DNA from 3 places in the Bacillus sp. LQ16 genome. Region 2 is predicted to be linked to each of the others. Evidence: predicted binding sites of a transcription regulator. Region 2 holds the regulator's gene; each other region holds the start of a gene.
What was found. The regulator Rex, encoded in region 2, represses fermentation and respiration genes when NADH is low (regulators of the CRP and FNR family bind a similar motif). The targets are predictions, from matches to a motif close to TTGTGAAATATTTCACAA.

Region 1 (3,198 bases), 780 kb from region 2:
AGTGCTTCATTTTATTAAGAACATATGGGATGTATCTATTTTAAAAAATGGGAAAACCTACTTGTATTTATTAATAGGTTTTATCATCATTGCATTAACTCAGTATGTAATGTTAGAGTTGTTTAGCTTTGAAAGTGCAGAGCAGCAAAGAGATCAATTAGGGAGCTTAGGACTTCAAAATAGTCTACAAAGTATTATATATGTGTTAAGTGTTGCTATAATTACACCAATTAAAGAAGAAATTTTATATAGAGGTATTTTGTATCGATTTTTTGAAAAGAAATATAGTTTTCTAGTTGGTATTATTATTTCTTCCTTTATCTTTGGGATTCTTCATGGTGGTTTTCCGGTTACGGCAATGATTATGGGGATTGTATTTGCTATGTTATATAAGAAAACACAATCTATTTTACCTAGCATCATTTTACATATTGTATGGAACCTACTTGTGAGTATAAGTATGATTGTTTCTTTATAAAATTGAATGAATATTTAGCATAAAAGATGAATGGCCTAGCTATTCATCTTTTATTTTGTTTATATGTGGGAAAAGTTGATGAATACAATCCAAAAAGAACCAAATACTAATGATGAATGAACAAAGAAAGGCGGGTATGTTATATGCAAAACTTAACAGAGCTTGAAGTAGAAAACTTACGTCATTTAATTGGTGGACATGCAACGATTATTAACAAGTTGGAGCAGTATGCACAGACGTGTACAGATCCACAACTGAAACAAATGCTACAAAAAGATGCGCAAGATGCACGAAATACGAAACAGCAATTAATGACTTTCCTAGGATAGGAGGAAGAGAAAGATGAATGAAAAAGATATGGTAAATGATTATTTAGCAGGATTAAATGCAAGTTTAACAAGCTATGCAAATTATATTGCTCAGTCTGATAATGAACAGTTACATCAAACGTTAATTCAAATTCGTAATCAAGACGAGGCGCGCCAACGTAATATGTATGAGTACGCAAAGCAAAAGAGTTATTACAAACCGGCAGCACCTGCTAATCCGATGATTGTACAGCAATTAAAAAGTCAATTAAGTGCGGAACAATAGGGAAAAGAAAACGAGCGAATCTATTCGTTCGTTTTCTTTTTGTATATGTCAATAAATACATAATAAATATTTTTCCAGTTGTAACAAATATGACGAAAATGGAATATAACAATTCACAAAAAGGACAAAAACTTTGCTCAATATTTCACAAAGTATCCATGGTTTCTATCGTGAGAACCTCTATAATTAGGAGTGTAAAGAACAAAAGAAATAGATTATATGATCACTTAGGAGAGATTGCTATGAAAAGACATACAAGAAAAATTGCAATTATCGGTACTGGATTAGTTGGATCAAGTTGTGCGTATTCTATTGTGAATCAAGGTATTTGCGAAGAGCTATTATTAATTGATATAAATCATGAACGTGCAGTTGGGGAAGCAATGGATTTATCACATTGCATTAACTTTACAAATACAAGAACAAAAGTATATGCAGGAAGCTATGAAGACTGCAAAGATATGGACATTGTTATTATTACAGCAGGGCCAGCACCAAAACCTGGACAAAGTCGCTTAGATACTTTAGGAGCGAGTGCGAAGATTATGGAAAGTGTTGTTGGTGGTGTAATGGCAAGTGGATTTGATGGTATTTTCTTACTTGCATCGAACCCAGTTGATATTATTACATATCAAGTGTGGAAATTATCTGGATTACCTAGAAATCGCGTAATCGGTACTGGTACATCACTAGATTCTTCTCGCTTAAGAACAATTTTATCTGAAATGCTACATGTAGACCCTCGTAGTATTCATGGGTATTCATTAGGAGAACATGGTGATTCTCAAATGGTTGCTTGGTCTCATGTAACTGTTGGTGGAAAGCCAATTCTGCAAATTTTAGAAGAACAAAAAGAACGATTTGGTGAAATAGATTTAGATGAAATCGTTGAGAAGACTGCAAAAGCCGGCTGGGAAATTTATAAACGTAAAGGAACTACTTATTACGGAATCGGAAATTCTCTAGCATATATTGCAAGCTCAATCTTTAATGATGATCACCGTGTCATTGCTGTATCAGCCATTTTAGATGGTGAGTACGGTGAATATGATATTTGTACAGGAGTACCCGCTATTATTACTAGAGACGGTATAAGAGAAGTTGTAGAACTCAATTTAACAGAGGATGAAGAATCTCGATTCGCAAAATCAAACGATATTTTACGTGATTATATGAAAACAATTGGTTACTAACTTATAGGAGAAGGTGAAACAAATGAAGGAATATATAATGTCTCGTGTATTTAAAGCATCTGCTGGTATCGCACAAGGTATTTTCGTATCCCTCGGAATTGGTTTACTAATCGAAAATATAGGAAGAATTGTTGATATACCATTACTTATTACAATCGGAGTTGTTGCAAAATCACTAATGGCACCAGCGATTGGTGCCGGCATTGCTTTTATGCTCGGTGCAAACGGTCTTGTAATCTTCTCGGCGATGGTAGCCGGAGCGATTGGTGCCGGATCCATTTCAATTACTGAAGCTGGTCTAATTATTAAAACAGGTGAGCCAATCGGTGCATTATTAACAGCAACTTTAGCTGTATATATTGGTAAACGTTTAAGCGGAAAAACTGCTTTAGATATGATGCTCGTTCCATTTGCGGCCATATTAGGTTCTGGTTTAGTTGGTATTTGGTTATCTCATAATATTACTCCTGTTTTAAATGCAGTTGGAGCGTTCATTAAAGATAGCTCAGCTGGTAGCCCGTTTATCGCTTCTATCGTCATTGCAGTAGTTTGGGGACTATTACTTATCTCTCCAGCTTCATCAGCTGCGTTAGCGATCGCACTTAGCTTAGACGGTGTTGCAGGTGGTGCAGCTCTTGCCGGATGCGTTGCTCAGTTTATCGGATTCTCTGTCATCTCAGCAAAAGAAAACAATTTAGGTGGCATATTAGCTCAAGCTCTTTGTACTCCGAAAGTACAGTTGCCAAATATCACTAAAAATCCAATGATTCTCGTCCCAACTGTCGTCGCCAGTGCTATAGTCGGTCCGGTATCCGCATTAATTTTCCAACTGGAAGCAGGAAAAGAAATTGCAGGTCTTGGATTAAGTTCTCTTATCGCACCAATTAATTTAATTTCCAGCGAAGGATGGGAAGTTCTCCCGGCGATGGTAAT
Region 2 (3,198 bases):
GCTGACTTAGAATCACCTAATGGTCTCGTTAATAATTCCATTCTGTCTAGTTGTTTACGGCGACTTTGAGCACGTTTCGTTGTAGAGGCGCGAGCTATATTCTTTTGAACGAAGTCCTCAAGTTTTGCGATTTCATCTTGTTGTTTTTCGTAACGTTTCATTTCTTGCTCATATAATGCTGATTTTAAGTCTAAATATTTACTGTAGTTACCAACAAATCGTCTGCTTTCTTTATTCGAAATTTCATATACTTGTGTAACGAGTTTGTCTAAGAAATAACGGTCATGTGAAACGATTAATATTGCGCCAGGATAACCTTGTAAATATTGCTCAAGCCATGTTAATGTTTCGATGTCTAAATGGTTTGTAGGCTCGTCCAAAATAAGTAAGTCTGGTTTTGTTAATAATAATTTCCCAAGAGCTAATCTTGTTTTTTGCCCACCGCTTAAAGTAGAAATCGTCGTCTGGTGCGTTTCAACTGGGAAGCCAAGGCCGCTTAAAATGGAGCGAATGTCCGCTTCATATTGATATCCACCTTGATCTTTATAATTGAGTTGCAATTGGTCATAATCAGCTAACAATCTTTCATATATAGCTTCGTTTGAAAAGTTTTCTTCTTTTCCCATTTCTTGCTCAAGCCTTCGAAGTTTTGTCTCCATTTGCTGTAAGTGGGTAAAGACGGTTAGCATTTCATCCCAAATTGTTAAAGACGTTTCTAAGCCGGTATTTTGAGCTAAATACCCGATTGAGACATCTTTCGGTTTTATAATTTCGCCACCATCATGTGATAATTCACCAGCGATAATTTTTAATAATGTAGATTTTCCAGCTCCATTCCTTCCAACTAATGCGATACGATCTTTTGTTTGTACTTCCAATTTTATGTTTGCAAGAATTGTTTCTGCACCGTATAATTTCGAAAGTCCATTTACTTGTAATAAAATCAATGTTTTCACCTCAAATAATTTCTTAACTTTGCCATGTTTATATTTCTCAATCATACTAAAAATAGTGTATAGTTTAAAATAAGAGAGAATACTTCTTCTCTTTATTATACAAGGAATTTAATGAGTGCTAAACTTCTGTATTTGATTAAAGTATATGAATAAAGATAGGAAGAGAGGAGAGGTCATATGGATCAGCAAAAGATTCCACAAGCCACTGCTAAAAGATTGCCTCTATACTATCGATTTATCCAAAACTTATCTCTTTCTGGTAAGCAGCGTGTTTCATCGGCCGAATTGAGTGAAGCGGTAAAAGTAGATTCCGCAACAATACGAAGAGATTTTTCGTATTTTGGAGCGTTAGGGAAAAAGGGATACGGATATAACGTAAATTATTTATTATCATTTTTCCGCGAAACACTTGATCAAGATGATATAACGCGTGTAGCACTTATTGGAGTAGGTAATTTAGGGACCGCTTTCTTACATTATAATTTCACGAAAAACAATAATACAAAAATTGAAATGGCATTTGATGTTAGTGAAGAGAAAGTTGGAACAGAAATCGGGGGCATTCCTGTATACCATTTAGATGAATTAGAAGAGAGATTATCAAATGATATACAAGTGGCAATATTAACAGTACCGGCTACAGTAGCACAAGCTGTAGCAGATAGATTAGCTGAAACGAGCGTGCATGGTATTTTGAATTTCACACCAGCACGATTAAACGTATCAGAGAATATTAGAATTCATCATATTGATTTAGCTGTAGAGTTACAAACATTAGTTTACTTTTTGAAAAACTATCCACAATAAAACGCAGAGGAAGCGACCTCTGCGTTTTATTATTGTTTCTTCTTTGTGAATTTAACTAATATAAGGCGAAGCGCCAAATTAAAATCAATTGTTGCCATAACTGCAAATAGTATTGTCCACACATTCCAGATTGTATCTGTCACGTTCGTAATGGCGAAGCGTGTAAAGATACATCCAAGAAGGAAGTATAGTGCAGCCATGAACAATGGTGAGTTTCTCATACAAAAAATCCTCCGATAAAGCCTTGCATTTTTTCAGCTTCTTTAATCATTTCTTGAATTTGCTCATTGCTCATAAAAATTTGCCCAATAGCGACTAATGTATTCATCGCAACATGAGCTGCAATCGGAACGATAATACGCTTCGTCTTCACATATAAGAAGGCGAATACGAGCCCCATAGCAGTGTATACCAATAAGTGAGTAAAATCAAAATGGATTGCTGCAAATACAAGCGAACTAATGATAGCTGCAATAAAGAAGTTAAACTTCTTATAAAGTGTACCAAATAAAATTTTTCTAAATACGATTTCTTCCAAGATAGGTCCGATTATAGATACGACAATAAGGAACCAAGGTGTCGTTCTTGCAATTTCCATCAGTTTCATTGTATTTTCTGAACCTTGTTTAATTCCTAGCAGCTGCATCTCGATCATACCGGCAACTATTTGTGAAAAGAAAGCCAAGAAGAAGCCGATGAAAATCCATCCAATAGTAGCTGGAACAGAAGAGCGCATTGCATCTAAATGCCTGTCACGAATGTCTGTTCTAAGTAACCAAAGAACGATACATAATGCAACAAAGAAGCTAATAATCGCCCAGTGTCCCGTTATGATTTGTCCTTTTTCCTCCATGGTAAATCCTCTATTATCATAGAGTCCTGTTTTTAGGAGAAGTGGTAATCCAACAATTCCAGATAACTGCATTAAAATGTATGTAACGATAATCCACCAGTATTGTTTCTTCAAATAGTTTAACCATCCTTTCTAACTCTAGTGTATGAGATGAGGTAGGATAACATGTAAATATGTTATCTACGATATAAACTTTCATTCGAATTATGATTTTTTTGTAAATCCGTATTTGAAATTAAAGTAGGAGACAGGAAAAAGTTGTACGTTTAGCGAAAACAACTTAGGGTGTCTTTCATATTGTAACATACGAGTAGGGGAAACAACGATTCATATAGTAAAGGCAGTATTCTATATAGAAAGTTTATATAGTAATTTGCGAAAAAATTATGATTTTTTTACTTGCAAAAGAAATTGAGATTATTTATTATTATAAGTGTGTTAGCACTCGGGTGACTTGAGTGCTAATAAATAAAATTTACATAACAAAATGAGGAGGTTATTGTTCATGCTAAAGCCATTAGGTGATCGCGTTGTAATTGAGCTTGTTCAAGCAGAAGAAAAAACAGCAAGTGGTATTGTATT
Region 3 (3,198 bases), 270 kb from region 2:
TGATAGGTGATCATATAGAAGCAGTTGCAGAACGAATAGTAAGCAGTGATATACGCGGGGGATATTATGATGGAAATAGGAAAAGGGATAGCGTCTATCATACTTTAAATTTCGAAGATTTTTATCAAGGATGGGGCGTTACATCCAATTTGTATAGAGAAAAGCAACTATCGGTTGTTATTCCTGTACAAAATGAAGAGAAAACAATTGGAAAGGTTATAGAAGAGCTTCGTAAAATTGAACCTTTTGAAATCATCGTTGTCGTAAATGGTTCGTCAGATAAAACAGCAACGATTGCAAAAGACAAAGGCGCAACAACCATTGTATATAAAGAAGCCCTTGGAAACGATGTAGGGCGTTCACTTGGAACTTATTTTGCAAAAGGAGAAATTGTGTTATTTATAGATGGTGATTTTGTTATTCCAGCTAGTGAACTATATCCTTTTGCAAAAGCTATTGCAGATGGAAAGGACGTCGCATTAAATGATTTAAATCATTATTTAGATTTAAGAGTACCACTTCATCTTGTAACTGCATTTAAGTATGCACTAAATTTAGCTTGTGATAGAAAGGATTTAGGGGTAGGCTCACTTATTGCGGTACCTAATGCATTTAGCCACAAGTGTTTGAAAGCAATTGGATATAAATCTTTATTGTCACCTTGTGTAGCACAGGTGAAGGCTCTTCTTTCTGGATTTGAAATTGCATGTGTATGTCGTGTTGAGGTTGATAAGATGAACCGTATTCGTCCCAGTGAACATTTTGCAAAAATAGGTCATCCTCCAGCTGTACTTCGAATTATAGGTGATCATATAGAAGGACTAGAGCAAATAATTGCATCAACAGACAATCGTGGCGGATTCTATGATGGCAATAGAAAAAGAGATGTTTTATAGAAGTAACAAAAAAAGTGTACAACATGTGTACACTTTTTTGTTCTGTTATAAAAACTATAACAGATTAGGAGATAAGAGTATTACAGCTCTACAATGGGTATTGTTCTTATATTACAAAATAGGACTCGTATATAAGGATACCAAAAAAATACAATTAAGGAAAGGGTTAATTTTAAAGACTTTTAAATGAAGTTAACACTATATATATAGTAGTTTGCTCAATATTTCACAAACATGTCACAACTATTTCGTTCACTTTCGTAAAAAAGTAGTATTCTAAGTGTGTAAGCTGTTATATAAAAAATCTTAGTCCTGTACTAATCAAAAATGGAGGAGATTAGGATGACTCAAGTATTAGAAAATGTTAAAAACGCATGGGAAAACTTTAAAGGTGAAAAATGGAAAGCAGAGATTGATGTTCGCGATTTCATTTTAAATAATGTAAACGTTTTCGAAGGAGACGAATCTTTCTTAGCAGAAGCAACTGAAGCAACGAAACAACTTTGGGATCAAGTAATGGATTTAACAACAAAAGAACGTGAAAACGGTGGCGTTCTTGATATGGATACAAAAATTGTTTCTTCTATTACATCACATGACCCAGGATACTTAAATAAAGATATTGAAAAAGTAGTTGGTTTCCAAACTGATAAACCATTTAAACGTTCTTTACAACCATATGGTGGTATTCGTATGGCAGAACAAGCTTGTGAATCTTATGGATACGAAATGGACAAAGAACTTAGTCGTATTTTTAGAGATTGGAGAAAGACTCATAACCAAGGTGTATTTGATGCTTATACACCAGAAATGAGAAATGCACGTAAATCAGGTGTTATTACTGGTCTTCCAGATGCATACGGTCGTGGACGCATTATCGGTGACTATCGACGCGTAGCATTATATGGTATTGATCATTTAATTGAAGCGAAAAAAGCTGATTTGAATTTAACTGGTGGTGTAATGAGCGAAGATACAATGCGTTTACGCGAAGAGTTATCTGAGCAAATGCGTGCACTTCAAGAACTAAAACAAATGGCTGCTTCTCATGGTTTCGATATTTCTAAACCAGCAACAAATGCACAAGAAGCATTCCAGTGGTTATACTTCGCATATCTTGCAGCGATTAAAGAGCAAAACGGAGCTGCAATGAGTCTTGGACGTACTTCTACATTCTTAGATATTTACATTGAAAGAGATTTAGCAAATGGTACTTTAACAGAAGAAGAAGTACAAGAAATTGTAGATCACTTCATTATGAAATTACGTCTTGTGAAATTCGCAAGAACACCTGATTATAATGAATTATTCTCTGGTGACCCAACTTGGGTAACTGAATCTATCGGTGGTATGGCATTAGATGGTCGTCCATTAGTAACAAAGAACTCATTCCGTTTCTTGCATACATTAGATAATTTAGGACCAGCTCCAGAACCGAATTTAACAGTTCTTTGGTCTAAACAATTACCAGAGAACTTTAAAAACTACTGTGCGAAAATGTCCATCAAAACATCAGCAATTCAATATGAAAATGATGACATTATGCGTGCTGATTACGGCGATGATTACGGAATTGCTTGTTGTGTATCTGCAATGAGAATCGGTAAGCAAATGCAGTTCTTCGGAGCTCGTGCAAACTTAGCGAAAGCATTATTATATGCGATTAACGGTGGTAAAGATGAAAAATCAAAAGCACAAGTTGGTCCTGAGTACGCACCAATTACTTCTGAAGTACTAAATTACGAAGAAGTTATGCATAAGTTTGATATGACAATGGAATGGTTAGCGGGTCTATATTTAAACACATTAAATGTTATCCATTACATGCATGATAAATATAGCTATGAACGTATTGAAATGGCACTTCATGATACAAATGTTCTTCGTACAATGGCAACAGGTATCGCGGGTCTATCTGTAGTAGCAGACTCATTAAGTGCAATTAAATACGCACAAGTAAAACCAATCCGTGATGAAAATGGTATTGCAGTTGACTTCGAGATTGAAGGAGACTTCCCAAAATACGGTAACAATGATGATCGTGTAGATGAGATCGCTGTAAATCTCGTGAAAACATTTATGAATAAACTGCGTAAACATAAAACATATCGTAATTCCGTTCATACAATGTCAATTTTAACTATTACATCTAACGTTGTATACGGTAAGAAAACTGGTAACACTCCAGATGGACGCCGTACTGGAGAACCATTTGCACCAGGTGCAAATCCAATGCATGGACGTGATACAAAAGGTGCATTAGCTTCATTATTATCTGTAGCTAAATTACCATATGAAGATG

Region 1: AC3EMB_RS24735 (L-lactate dehydrogenase) is a predicted target of Rex. The motif match lies at 1,206-1,223, and genes of this name have one in related genera.
Region 3: pflB (formate C-acetyltransferase) is a predicted target of Rex. The motif match lies at 1,111-1,128, and genes of this name have one in related genera.

What each region holds. Positions count from the first base shown of each region.
Region 1 covers NZ_CM173491.1:4,855,939-4,859,136, reverse strand. The annotation lists gene AC3EMB_RS24750 (CPBP family intramembrane glutamic endopeptidase) at 1-478, shown strand, start outside; gene AC3EMB_RS24745 (hypothetical protein) at 622-807, shown strand; gene AC3EMB_RS24740 (spore coat protein) at 821-1,072, shown strand; gene AC3EMB_RS24735 (L-lactate dehydrogenase) at 1,315-2,265, shown strand; gene AC3EMB_RS24730 (PTS sugar transporter subunit IIC) at 2,288-3,198, shown strand, end outside.
Region 2 covers NZ_CM173491.1:253,390-256,587, forward strand. The annotation lists gene AC3EMB_RS01485 (ABC-F family ATP-binding cassette domain-containing protein) at 1-947, opposite strand, end outside; gene AC3EMB_RS01490 (redox-sensing transcriptional repressor Rex) at 1,134-1,763, shown strand; gene AC3EMB_RS01495 (YdiK family protein) at 1,793-1,984, opposite strand; gene AC3EMB_RS01500 (CPBP family intramembrane glutamic endopeptidase) at 1,981-2,730, opposite strand; gene groES (co-chaperone GroES) at 3,122-3,198, shown strand, end outside.
Region 3 covers NZ_CM173491.1:525,038-528,235, forward strand. The annotation lists gene AC3EMB_RS02640 (glycosyltransferase family 2 protein) at 1-896, shown strand, start outside; gene AC3EMB_RS02645 (hypothetical protein) at 865-1,086, shown strand; gene pflB (formate C-acetyltransferase) at 1,239-3,198, shown strand, end outside.